One region of the uncultured Fretibacterium sp. genome, then DNA from elsewhere that is predicted to be linked to it. Evidence: riboswitches for the same ligand, from Rfam matches in the RefSeq annotation. Region 1 holds a riboswitch; each other region holds the start of a gene.
The links. Region 1 has a riboswitch for cobalamin ahead of ABLA28_RS00125 (DUF4198 domain-containing protein). Riboswitches for the same ligand answer to the same signal wherever they lie in the genome.
Positions count from the first base shown of each region.

Region 2: linked by a shared signal. The riboswitch ahead of ABLA28_RS02110 (acetate--CoA ligase family protein) and the one ahead of ABLA28_RS00125 (DUF4198 domain-containing protein) in region 1 are both predicted to bind cobalamin.
Region 3: linked by a shared signal. The riboswitch ahead of ABLA28_RS08350 (anaerobic ribonucleoside triphosphate reductase) and the one ahead of ABLA28_RS00125 (DUF4198 domain-containing protein) in region 1 are both predicted to bind cobalamin.

Region 1 is NZ_CAUUGJ010000001.1:22,236-26,511, forward strand. Features, by position in the region: gene ABLA28_RS00115 (MarR family transcriptional regulator) at 1-314, shown strand, start outside; gene ABLA28_RS00120 (class I SAM-dependent methyltransferase) at 436-1,089, shown strand; cobalamin riboswitch at 1,152-1,275, shown strand; gene ABLA28_RS00125 (DUF4198 domain-containing protein) at 1,464-2,243, shown strand; gene ABLA28_RS00130 (hypothetical protein) at 2,291-2,758, shown strand; gene cbiM (cobalt transporter CbiM) at 2,764-3,372, shown strand; gene ABLA28_RS00140 (energy-coupling factor transporter transmembrane component T) at 3,380-4,129, shown strand; gene ABLA28_RS00145 (energy-coupling factor ABC transporter ATP-binding protein) at 4,132-4,276, shown strand, end outside.
Region 2 is NZ_CAUUGJ010000011.1:16,508-20,783, forward strand. Features, by position in the region: gene ABLA28_RS02110 (acetate--CoA ligase family protein) at 1-1,823, opposite strand, end outside; cobalamin riboswitch at 2,009-2,175, opposite strand; gene ABLA28_RS02115 (ferritin family protein) at 2,359-2,829, shown strand; gene ABLA28_RS02120 (APC family permease) at 2,893-4,254, opposite strand; gene ABLA28_RS02125 (isochorismatase family cysteine hydrolase) at 4,265-4,276, opposite strand, start outside.
Region 3 is NZ_CAUUGJ010000083.1:1,909-6,184, reverse strand. Features, by position in the region: gene ABLA28_RS08350 (anaerobic ribonucleoside triphosphate reductase) at 1-2,314, opposite strand, end outside; cobalamin riboswitch at 2,479-2,671, opposite strand; gene ABLA28_RS08345 (sodium:solute symporter family protein) at 2,821-4,276, opposite strand, start outside.

The sequences.
Region 1 (4,276 bases):
TGCTGGGGGTGACGCGGGGGGCCGTGTCCCAGATCGCGATGAAGCTGGAGGGGAAGGGGATGCTCGTCAAGGAGAGGGACGAGGACAGCAGTCTCCGCCGCATCCTGAGGGTGACGCCCGAGGGCGAGCGTGCCTACCTGTTCCACGAGCGTCTCCACGCGGAGTTCGACCGCTTGGTGGAGGGCCTTCTGGCGGACGCGTCCGAGAGGGACAGGGACTTTCTGCGGGATTTTCTGGGTGCTCTGGACGCTGCCCTGGAGGGGCGGAATGAGGAGGGGCAGAGGGAGGAGCCTCTTCGAGGCAGCGCCCCCTGAGGGGCCCTTCAAGAAAATTGGGAAGGACGCGGTTCGTGGTTCGCTTTTTGTCGCAGGGGACTTGTACCTCCTGGGCGGTTCAAGGAGGTACAAGAGGTTCAATAAGGAGGAGGTCGGCACGATGACGAAGGGTGCACGGGATTTTCGCGGTAAGGGCAGGGCCTTCAGGGGCATATTTGGAGGGGAGAGCTATCGGCGGCTCGCCGCGCTGTTCGGATTTCAGGAGCGGTTTTATCGTCGGGCCGTGGGGGACCTGCAGCTTGGCCCGGGAGGCCGGGCGCTCGATCTGGGGTGTGGTCCCGGTGGCCTGAGCTATGCCCTGGCCGAGAAGAGCCCCGCCGACGCGTCGATCGTGGGGGCCGACATCTCGGACGACCAGCTGGAGTGCGCGCGCCGGGGGGCCGGGGCCTTCGCCTGCGGGCTGGAGTTTCTGAGGGCGTCCATGGACGAGCTTCCCTTTCCCGACGGACACTTCGACCTGGTCATGACCTCTATGGCGCTGCACGAGACGCCCCCCGCGGTTCGGCGTGCCGCCATCACGGAGACGGCGCGCCTGCTGAGGCCGGGCGGGACCTTTTTGTTGGTGGACTGGAGCCGGCCGCGGTTCGGCCTTTGGGGGATCATCTGGTATCCCTTCTGCCGCTGGGGCGAGGGGAACCGGGACAACTGGAACAACGTCTACCCCGAGCTTTGCCGCGAGCGGGGCCTGAAACTGAAGGAGGACGACTACATCAACTCCATATCCCGGCGCCAGGTGTTCGTGAAGGAAGGGTGAGTGGGACGTCTCCGCATAAAAGCGAGTGCAGGGGCGCCGGGAGGTGTGCTATAATCTGAAACGTAAATTGGTGAGAATTCATCAGATTTTGCATAACGCCTCGTCCGTTGGGGGAAGCAGGGTGCAAGTCCCGCGCGGTCCCGCCGCCGTAAAGCCGGAATGCCCGGCGGACGAGAGAGGTATCCTGTCCACGAGCGATGGAGACGGAACAAATGGCGGTATGTCCCCTCGTCCTGTTCCTTCGCGGCGAGGGGTTTTTCGTATCTGCATATCTGCGTGTTTTTGTTGGCTTCGCGCTTTTTACTGAAGGGTGGTGCACCGTGGGTGCGCCGGGTGTCGGTATTGGGACGAGATCATCGAGGAGGATGGGTATCATGAAGTACGGACGTATCGTATCGGCGGCGCTTCTGGCAATGGGGCTCTCGACGGCGGCTTTTGCGCACGAGCTGGTGATGAAGCCTCAGAAAATGGATGTGGAGAAGGGCGGGACGCTTACGGTCGAGATCCATTCGGGGCACAAGTTCATCGTCCCGGAGGAGGTGGAGGACGCCGAGCGCATCAAGGCGGGCGTCTTCAAGGACGGCAAGCTGCAGGAGGCCGAGCTGAAGCCGAACGAAAAAAATCTCTGCATCGACTTTTCGGTGCCGGCGGCGGACGACGGCTCCATGGTTATCCTCGCCAACAAGGATGGCGGCGTCTGGTGCACGACGAACGAGGGCGGCAAGTCCGGGACCCGCAAGGAACTGGAGGCTCAGGGCCTGAAGGTCGTGAAGGCCACCAAGAACGACAAGTTCGTCAAGGCCATCGTCAACGCCTCGAAAGACGACAAGAACTTCGCCGTGGAGACGGGGCAGCCCCTGGAGATCATCCCGGTGACCAACCCCGCGGATGCGAAGGTGGGCGAGTTCTTCGACGTCAAGATCCTGGTGGATGGAAAGCCCTATTCCGGTCCCGTGTGGGCGACGTACGACGGCTTTGCGCCGTACGAGAACACCTACGCCTACGCCTCCGATGCGGTCCAGGGCGTCGCTCATATCAAGATCACGGCGCCGGGGCTCTGGGGCGTGCGCGCCATGAAGAAGGATCTGCCGGGCAAGGAGGGCGAGTACGATTCCGTCACGCGCAAGGCCTTTTTGATCTTTGAAGTGAAGTAATGAAGTGGAGTGAGACGAAAGTGAGTGGGATGCCGGGTCGTCTCAGAATGGCTATGCTTGGGCTGGCGGTTGCCGTCGGCCTGGGCCTTTTTTCGGGAATGGCGTCGGCCCACGGCGTGGGCTACCAGGAGTCCGACCTGCGGCCGGTCGCGCTGGATTTCTTCTACTCCACGGGGGAGCTGATGAGCTACCTCAAGGCCGAGGTCTTTTCCCCGTCCGACGAGAAGATCGCCTATCAGTCCGGTCGGACCGATGCGGGCGGGCGTTTTGCCTTCGTCCCCGACAAGCCGGGGAAGTGGCGGGTCGTCGTCAACGACGACGACGGGCACAGGGCCGAGGCGGAGATCGACGTGACTCAGGAGTTCATGTCGGGGGGGGCGGCGGGCGGAATCGTCCAGGAGAAGAAGGCGGCTCCCGAGGGCCTGGATCTTTACCTCCGGGCCGGGCTGGGTGTCAGCCTGCTCTTCAATATCGCGGCGTTCGTCCTCCTGTTCCGCCGCAGAAGGACGGTGTAGGGTCCATGCACATCAGCGAGGGTATGCTCTCCTCTCAGATGCTGACCGCGGGATGGGCCATCGCCGGGGTCGGAACGGCGATTGGGCTGAAGAAGCTCGACGCCGACAAGATCGTGCGCGTCGCGTTCTTCTCGTCGGCGTTCTTCCTGGCCTCCCTGATCAACGTTCCGATCCCTCCGAGCTCGACCCACCTCTCCCTCATCGCCCCGATGGGGCTGGTCCTGGGATGGTCGGCCTTTCCTGCCGTGATGGTCGCCCTGGTCCTCCAGGCCCTGTTGTTCCAGTTCGGAGGGCTTGTCGTCCTGGGGGTGAACACGGTGGATGTCGCGGTCCCCGCGCTCGCCGCCTATCTGCTGTTCGCCGCCCCGATCCGCAGAAGCAGCGGTAGGGCGGCATTCGTGCTCGCCTTCCTGGCCGGCTTCCTGGCCGTCATGCTCTGTGCCCTGGGGGTGGAGATATTTCTGCGCGGGACGGACACCAACCTGTCGGTCATCGCCAACACCGTCTTCCTCGCCCATATCCCCTTCGCCCTGATCGAGGGGGCCATCACGGCCTTCATGGTCGCCTATATGAAGCGCGCCGCCCCGGACCTTTTGATGGGCGTGGAGCGATAGCGGGGGAATGCAGCTCGATACGAGCGCCCTTCGGGCCGAGGCCACGCCGACGGGGCTGGACCGCTTCGACCCGCGGGGACGTGTGCTCTGCGCCCTTGTTCTGGCCTTTGTCCTGGCCTCCGTGCGGTCGTTTCCGGCCCTGCTCTGCGGCGTGCCGGTCGTACTGGTCCTGTTCTTCCTGGGCGAGCCCGGCCCTCTGGCGAGGGAACTGCTGCACCTGAACGCCGTGGGGGCGTTCATCGCCCTGCTCCTGATGCTGACCTATCCCGGCGAGCGCTTCTGGGGGCCCTTCTCCGCTGCGGGGCTGAGGTTTGCCGGCCTCATTCTGCTCAAACTGAACCTGATCTCGGTCCTGCTGAGCCGGATGGTTCTCTCGCTGGGCGTGGGGAGGGTGGACGGCGTTCTGGCCCGCCTGAGGGTCCCCGAGAAACTGCGGATCCTGCTGCTGCTCTCCACGCGCTGCATCTTCATCCTGGCGGAGCGGGCGGGGACGATGGTGCGGGCTGTGCAGCTTCGGGGGCCCGACTTAAAGGGGATCCCGATGTGCAGGACCTTCGCCTGCATGCTCGGGACGACGCTGGTGCACGGCTCGGAGCGCTCGGAGCGGATGATGCTCGCGATCCGGTGCCGCGGGGGAATGGCGGGGTTCTGCCAGGGCCGGCCTCTGTGCTGGCAGGGGCGGGACGTCCTGTTCTGCCTGCTGTTTGCTCTGAACGTCGCGGTCATCCTGTCGTTTTCCCTCGTCTGGAGGCCCTGAGGATGAGTCGGGAGATGAATCGGGATTCAACGGGCGCGGACGCGGTCCGCAGCGCGTCGTCCCCGGCGGCGCCGGAGACGGTCGCTTCCGCCGGAGCGCCTCTCGAGGTCTGCGGCCTTTGCTACGCCTACCCCGACGGACATCGTG
Region 2 (4,276 bases), on a different contig from region 1:
ATCATCGGACCGAACACGGGGTCCCGCTTCACCCCTACGATGCACTCGAACCCGCCGCGCACCATCTCGGACACCAGGAACCCCTGGACCCCGCCCTCTCCGGCGTGCTCCTCCAGGTTCTTCCGCACCGCCTTGAGCGCACCCCGAAGCTCCTCGAAGGAGCGCACATCCAGCACCACGATCCCCGCCTCCGTCTTGTGGAGCACGGAGGCCGCCATCCCCTTGAGCGCCACGGGGAAGCCCAGTTCCTCCGCTGCATCGCAGGCCTCCTCCAGGTTTTTGCAAAGCCTCTCCCGCGTTATGGGAATGCCGTACCGCGACAGGAAGACCTTGGCGTCGTACTCCGTCATGTTCCCCTTCCAGTCAGGAAGGATCGGCACGGAGGCATCGCCCCGGGGTTTTGCGACCGGCCGGAACGTTCCCCACCCCTCCAGAGCCCTGAGGGCACGGGCACATTGACGGAAACTCTGGAAGATTGGGATTCCGGCGGCCTTCAACCTTTCGATGAAGCTCCCGCCGTGTCGACGGTCAATCATCCACACGGCCGCCTGGGGCTTCGTACCGCGGACATAGCTCTCGATCATGATATCCGTCATGACGTCTCCCGCCTGCCCCACGATCATGGAGAGGGATGTGACGGCCGCATCCAGTTCCGGATCCGCCTGCACCGCATCGAAGACGCTGCGGAAGTTCTCCGGCTGTTCCGAGATCTGGACCGTCATGTCCACCGGGTTGCGGGACGCTCCGAAGGGCGGTATCGCCGCCTCGACGCGGGCTCTCGTGACGGGGGAGAACTCGGGAACGGAGAGCCCGACGTCATTCAGGCAGTCGGCCATGACGATGCCCGCGCCGCCGGAGGTCGTCAGGATCGCCGAACGTCCTCCACTCATCCGCTTCTCCGCCCCAAGCACCTGGCCGATGCCGATGATGTCGTCGATGTCCTCCATCGGGATGACCCCGTACTGCGAAAAGATGGCCGACCAGACCCGTTCGTCCCCCGTCAGGGCCGCCGTGTGGCTCTTGGCCGCCTCGCGCGCCGAGGGGGACCGCCCCGCCTTCAGCACCGCGACGGCGATGTCCCGCTCCCGGGCCTTCCTCACCAGGCGCAGGAACGCCTCGCCGTCCTCCAGCCCCTCCAGATAGAGCATCAACAGACGCACCTCGGGGTCCTCCAGCACATAGTCCGCGCACTCCACGGCATCGAGGTCCGACTGATTTCCGGTGGTCGCCACATAGCGGAACCGCACGCCGTGCTCCATCCCGACGCCGAAGGACGAGAACCCGAACGCCCCGCTCTGGGACACGAACGCGACGTGCCCCACGGGGGGCCGAGGCACATCGTAAAGGGCGCCGGAGAACGTGAGCGGGATCCCCTCGGCGAGGTTCGCCAGCCCCTGGCAGTTGGGGCCCAGCACCCGTATACCCCCGTCGTGGGCGATGGACGACACCTCTTCCTGGAGGGCGAAGTTGCCGGTCTCGGAAAAGCCGGAGGAGTAGACCAGGGCGAAGGGGACCGCCTTGGCCGCACAGGCCCGCATCACCCCGGGGATCAGCCTGGCCTTGACGCTGAGAATGGCGAGGTCGACGGGGCCGTCGATCTCCGTGATATCCCGGTGCACGGGAAGGCCCGCTATGGTGTCGGCTTTGGGGTTGATGGGATAGATCGCCCCCTCGTAGCCGAAGGACTGGAGGTATCGGAGCGTCCGGCCGGTCAAGCGCTCCAGGTCGGACGAGGCCCCGACGATGGCGATGGCTTTCGGGGCAAAGAGCCTCCTCAGAGGATGGGACAACAGGGATTTGGGCGCTTCTTTCGTGTCCTTCATGATCCATGGATCCTCCCGTTCGTTGGCTTCGGCCCACAGGGGCCGCAAAAATCACAAAAGGCCGCCCTCGCGAGAGGACGGTCTTTGAACGACGGAGGGATAGGGCCCTCGGGGTGCGCCCGCCGCATGTACAGCGAGACACCGAGGACTGTGCTCCGCATGACCGGCCCGAATCCGCGCGGGGGGCGTGCGCTCCTTCGAAAGGCCGGTCTCCTGGCTCGCTCCTTTTTTCGGCCCCCTTCCCGGAACGGAAGACGTCCCAGTGGTACGGCCGATGCTGCCGAGCTTACAGTGGCGGGTCCGCACCGGTCTTGCACCGGACTTCCCGAACACCTTCCGAGGCTGTGTTGTCTGCCCGATCACTATACGGCAAAAGATGGGAATGTCAAACGGGTCTCGCCCCTCCGCCGCATTTCGGACCACGCACTCCTCCCGGAGGGCCGCCGCTCCCCTTTTGGAAGAGGAGCGCTTCGGTATAATACGCTTGGAGTTCACGCCTCGCGTGCACCCGAAAAGCCAAGGGGAGATGACTGAGATGGGAGAGCCTTTTCGCGTATCCGACCTTCTGGACACCCTGATACGACTGGAGGAGAGGGGAAGCGCCTTTTATGGGGACCTCGCCGCAAGGACAAAATCGGAACGGGCCCGGAAGCTCTTCGAGCAGCTCGGCGGCGAGGAGCGAGAGCACCGGAACCTGTACGCCGCCCTCAAGAGCAAGTTCGCCGAGGAGGAGGTCCCGGGACCGGAGCGCATCCGGCACCTGGACACCCTGATCCGTCAGAGCTTCGCCTTCGAGGAGTTCAGGCCCATCCTCAAGGACACCGAAAAGGCGTGGCAGCAGGCTCTCGACTTCGCCATACGGCTCGAAAAGGACACCGCATCCTACGTCAGGGAGATTCGCAGCATCCTCAGGCCCGAGGCCCCGGAGGTCTTCGAAGCCATTCTGGCCGAGGAGGAACGGCACCTCAAGCTGCTGCAGGACTACAGAAACCAGAGCATGTACTGAAAAAAATCCGTCGATAGGGACGCAAAATCCCTATCGACGGATTGGCAGCCTCCAGGCTCGACTCTATTCCCTGCCGATATCCTCAGGGGTCAGCGCGGTCAACTCGCGTCCCTGTTTTCTCCTGTAAGAATCGGCCACCCAAAAGACAACGACTCCAAGGCCGAAGAAGAGCAGGAGAGAGAGATAACCTCCCGCATCCAACTCCATACAGGCCCCGATAACCAGCCAGATCGAGATCCCCATGCCGACCAGGAACATCGGGAGCCCCCCTGGTGCCCTGAAAGGACGTTTCCACTCGGGATGAAGCCTCCTGAGGCGTACGACATCGAGACAGGAGATGAAATAGACGACCCCTGCGGCAATGCTGGAGATGGCATAGATGTACTGCACCCAGTTGTCCCCACTGAAAAAGCAGAAAAACAAAGAGAACATGTAGACCACAACATTGGCCAAGAACGGCTGGCCATAGCGATTAACCTTTATGAACCCCCTGGGAAGCTGGTTCAGCTGCGCGGCGCCATAGAGCACCCGGGCGCTGGACGTCCAGAACCCCATCAGTGTGGTGAAAGCGTGCATGAGGCCAGAGACAATGGCGAGGATCCCCAGAATCGCGGGCAGCCCGAAGCGAGCCACCAGTTCGGGCTCAGGCATGCTCATCGAGGCAATTTCATGCCACGGGGCCATGCCTCCCATCGCCAGCACGACAAAGCTGTAAAGCAGCGCGGGAATGAAGAGCGATGCAAGGATAACCTTCCATATTTTTGAGGCCGGAAAATTGGTCTCTTCTATCAGGGTGGGCGTCATTTCAAAGCCGATGAACTTGAGCGAGAATACGGCCATCGCAATGAAGATTCCATACCCCCCCTTCGGGAAAAAGCCCTGGTTCAGACGAATGTGATCCATACTCCAGTGGCCGCTGAGGAAAAAGGAGGACGAGACCAAAAGCGAGATGACGATCATGGAGAAGAAAAAGAAGTTGGACAGTTTCCCCGTCAGGCTGATGTTGAAATTGGAGAGGACGAACCAAAGGGTGACGGAGAATATCGCCACCATCATCATCTGATCGCTATTCAAAGGATAGAAATGGTTGATGGCCGTTCCGAAGATGAAGGCCATCATCGGGGGCTCCACGACCTGAATCAGAAACATCATCCACTGAGTCGCAAATCCCATTTTGTTGCCGTAAGCGTTGCTGGTCCAGGCATCCACCCCCGCAGCAAAGGGTAGCATTGCGGACAGCTCGCCGAACGCCAGGCCTACGGGAACAAGGAGAAGGGCAAGAAGGGGAAACAGGAAAGCCGCCCCCGCCCCCGTGGTCTGAAACCAGTAGGGAGCCTCGGCGAGCCAGCCTCCGATAACGGCTCCCGACGATATTGCGATCATCTGTACGAAGCTCAGATTCCTCTTCAGTTTGCTGTCGTTCATGTTCTTCCTCCTACAAGGCGGC
Region 3 (4,276 bases), on a different contig from region 1:
GCACACGGTCGTGTTCCTCGGCCTTCTTGGCGTCGTTGAACCGGTCGAGCGTCCCCACCAGGTAGCCCGTGATCCTGCGGATGCGCTCGAACCGCACCCCGCCCTCCGAGCGGCCGCATCCGGGGCAGACGTCGTCGATGACGCCCGTGTACCCGCAGACGGGGTCGCGGTCCAGCGGGTGGTTGATGGCCCCGTACCCGATCCCCGCCTCCTTCATGGCGCGCACGACCTTCTCGAACGCGTCCAGGTTCCGGGACGGGTCGCCGTCCATCTCGATATAGGTGATGTGTCCCGCGTTCGTCAGCTCGTGGTAGGGCGCCTCCAGGCGGATCTTGTCGAGCGCGCGGATATTGTGGTGCACGGGGACGTGGAAGCTGTTGGTGTAGTAGTCGCGGTCGGTGATCCCCTCGATCGGCCCGAAGCGCTTCCGGTCCATCCGGACGAACCGGCCGGACAGGCCCTCGGCCGGCGTCGCCAGCAGGGTGAAGTTCAGCCCGTGTTTCCGCGCGGCCTCGTCCATGCGCGAGCGCATGTGCCCGACGATCTCCAGCCCCAGGGCCTGGGACGCCTCGCTCTCGCCGTGGTGTTTTCCGGTGAGGGCCTTGAGGCACTCCGCCAGGCCGATGAACCCCAGGGACAGCGAGCCGTGCCGGAGCACCTCGCGCACCTCGTCGTTCCAGCCCAGTTTCTCCGAGTCCATCCAGACCCCCTGTCCCATCAGGAACGGGAAGTTCTTGACCTTCTTCCTGGACTGGATCTCCAGGCGGTCCAGGAGCTGGCGGATCACCAGGTCGATTTTTTCGTCCAGCATACGGAAGAACCCGGCCCGGTCCCGCCTGCTCAGGAGCCCCAGCCTCGGCAGGTTGACGCTGGTGAAGCTCAGGTTCCCGCGGCCCGTCACGATCTGACGGCCGGGGTCGGCGACGTTGCCGATGACGCGCGTTCGGCACCCCATGTAGGCGATCTCGGTATCGGGCTCCCCCGGACGGTAGTATTGGAGGTTGAAGGGCGCGTCGATGAAGGCGAAGTTCGGGAAGAGCCGCCTGGCGCTCACGCGGCAGGCCAGCCGGAAGAGGTCGTAGTTGGGGTCGCCCGGCGCGTAGTTCACGCCCTCCTTGACCTTGAAGATGCTCACGGGAAAGATGGGGGTCTCGCCGTGTCCCAGCCCCGCCTCCGTGGCGAGCAGGAGGTTCTTCACGACGCTGCGCCCCTCGGGAGACGTGTCCGTCCCGTAGTTGAGCGAGCTGAAGGGCACCTGGGCCCCGGCGCGGCTGTGCATGGTGTTCAGGTTGTGGACCAGGGCCTCCATGGCCTGATAGGTCTCCCGGTCCGTCTCGCGCTCCGCCTCGCTCAGGGCCAGGGCCTGTGCCCGCGCGGCGGGACCGTCCCCGAACCGCCGCTCCAAGCGAGAGCGTTCCATGGCCTGGAAGGGTTCCGGGTTCCCCAGGCGGATCGTCCCGTCCGGGGCGCCGCGCAGCTCCTCGTGCAGGGCCTCGACCCACTCGGCGGCGTCGTCCGCGTCGGGCAGCATCCCGAGGGCCTTGGCCAGGTTCTTCCGGTAGAGGCCCTTGAAGGTCCTGGCGACGTAGGGGGCCAGGGCGAAGTCGAACATGGGGATGCTCTGCCCGCCGTGCTGGTCGTTCTGGTTGGACTGGAGCGCGATGCAGGCCAGGGCCGCCGCGCTGCGGATGCCCGCCGGCTCGCGCAGCGTGCCGTGCCCCGTGCCGAACCCGCCCTTGAAGAGCTTTTTGATGTCGATCTGGCAGCAGGTCGTCGTCAGGGTCAGGAAATCCATGTCGTGGATGTGGATGTCGCCGTTTCGGTGCGCCTCCGCGTGTTCGGGGCGCAGGACGAAGATCTCGTTGAAGTACTTCGCCCCCTCGGACCCGTAGCGGAGCATCGTCCCCATGGCGGTGTCGCCGTCGATGTTGGCGTTCTCGCGCTTCAGGTCGTTGTCCTGCGCCTCGCGGAAGGTCAGGTCCTCGTAGATGTTCATCAGGCGGCTCTTCATCTCGCGCGCCTGGCTGCGGCGGGCGCGGTAGAGGATGTAGGCCTTGGCCGCGCGCCCGTGCCCGGAGTCGATGAGGACGTTCTCCACGATGTCCTGGATCTCCTCCACCTGGGGGACGCACCCCGCGAGCTCCTTTTCCATACGCTCCGCGACCTGTTCCGTCAGGGCGAGCGCCGTATCCTGCCTGGCCGCCTCCCCCGTGTCCTCCGCGACCGCGGCCAGGGCCTTCAGAATGGCCCCGGCGATCTTCTCCGCATTGAACGGCACCTCACGGCCGTCCCGTTTTCGGATCTTTACGAACATGAAAGCCTCCCGATTTCTCCATGACATTTCCGCGTCCGCAGTCCGTGCGAAAAGCCCGGCCGGCCCGACAAAAAACGCTCCTCCACGTCCAGGGTGGAGGAGCGCCCGCTGACACGAAAAAAAGGCATGAAAAGCCGGCACGCCCTCCCTATCGTCCGTAGGGGGTTGACGTCTGCGGCCCAGGCAGGTCTTCTGACTCGGGATCGTCGACGTGAAAAAGCGTTCCCCCGGTCTTCCCGGATCGATCCAGTGACCTTCGGGGCCGTCTCCCCCTCACAGCGGCGGGACCGTGCAGGATTTTCGCCTGCTTCCCTCTTCGCCGGCATACGCGCCGGCACCTGCGCCTCGAGTATTCGGTTGTGCCGTTGCTCTCGGTTTCCGGAAGCCGCGTCCCGATCTCCCGGTCGCGGCAGGTTCATTATACCTCAGGTCCTGCCGGGTCCACGATGCCTCCGGGTATCCAAGAGCGGGGCAGGCCCCCGCTGTGCTGAGAAGTTGTTGGGCCGCTACTCCTCGGGCACCAGCTCCGTGGTATTGCGCCGGGATGGGGCGATCAGGCAGAAGAGAAGGAAGGCAGCCAAGCTCAGTACGAGGGCTACGAGGATCGGCTCATCCATGAGCCTCAGGACGACAGGGTTGCTGAACCCCTTTTGGGTGAGGAAATCCAGGACCAGGTCCTTCCGATGTTCCATCAGGAGGACGGTCGCGCTTCCCACGATCAGGGAGGCGACGGCTCCCGCCTCGGAGGCGCGTTTCCAGTACAGGCCGAAAACATAGGGGAAGAAGGAGCCCGCGGCCCGAAGCGTGAAGGAGAACATCAGAAGGGTGATGATGTTGCCAACATTGAAATAGGCGACGGCCCCGGCTAGTAGCCCGATGATCACCATGGTGACGCGGGTGACTTTCAGCACTCGGGTGCTGGATGCGGCGGGGTGGATAAACGTCTTGTAAAGGTCGTTGCCGAAGATGGACCCCGCGCCCAGAAGGTCGGAATCCGCGCTGGACATGGTGGCAGAGAGGATCCCCGAGAAGAGCAGTCCCACGATGACCGCGGGCATGGTGGCCATGGCCAAGTGCGGCAGGGCGTACTTGGGCCCCTCGCTCAGGATGAGGCCGGAATCTATTTTGTTCATGTTGAGCAGAGCCAAGGTGATGATGCCCAGCAGAGTTGGGATAAAGGCGTAGACGAAATTGACGACTGCGGCGATGATGGAGCCCTGCCGTGCGGCCCGCCCGTCCCGGGCCGCGTAGTAGCGGGAAACAGCCTCCTGTCCCACGGTGAAGGAGGCGATGTACATGATCACGAGCGCCGCGATCTTATAGGGACCGATCCCCTTGAAGAGGCCGAAAGTCCCATCCGGGACGTTGGCGACGACATTATCCATTCCCCCGGCCATGCCGAGCGCGTAGGGCAGGGCCGCGGCCATTCCGAAGAGGATCAGGAAGACCTGCACGAAATCGGTCAGGGTGACGCTCCAGAGCCCGCCCATGACCGAGTAGACGGTGACGACCAAGGTGACGGCGAGCACCGCCATCCGGTAGTCGAGCCCAAGCATGACAGAGACGACGGTGGAGGATGCGATGAACTGCGCCGCCGTCAGGCCAATCAGAGGCAGGATCATGACGATGGCCGTGATGGCGCCGGAGAACGGCCCGTATCGTCTGCGGAAGTACTCTGGAACGGTCTTGACCTCGGCAGTCCGGAACTTGTGGGCGAAGAAGGTTAGAATGACGAAGGCGATGCCCATCGCGGTGACGTACCACGACGCGCTCAGCCCCCAGGCCCCGAATCCCTTTTCGACGACGCCTAGGGAGCTTCCTCCGCCGATCTCCGTTGCGGCCAAGGTACCGGCCATCAACAGGGGGCCGAGCCTGCGCCCGGCAACCATGAAGTCCTCATTAGAGGCGATCCGTGTCGAGGACCACCAGCCGATGAGCAACATCAGCAGCATGTAGCCGGCT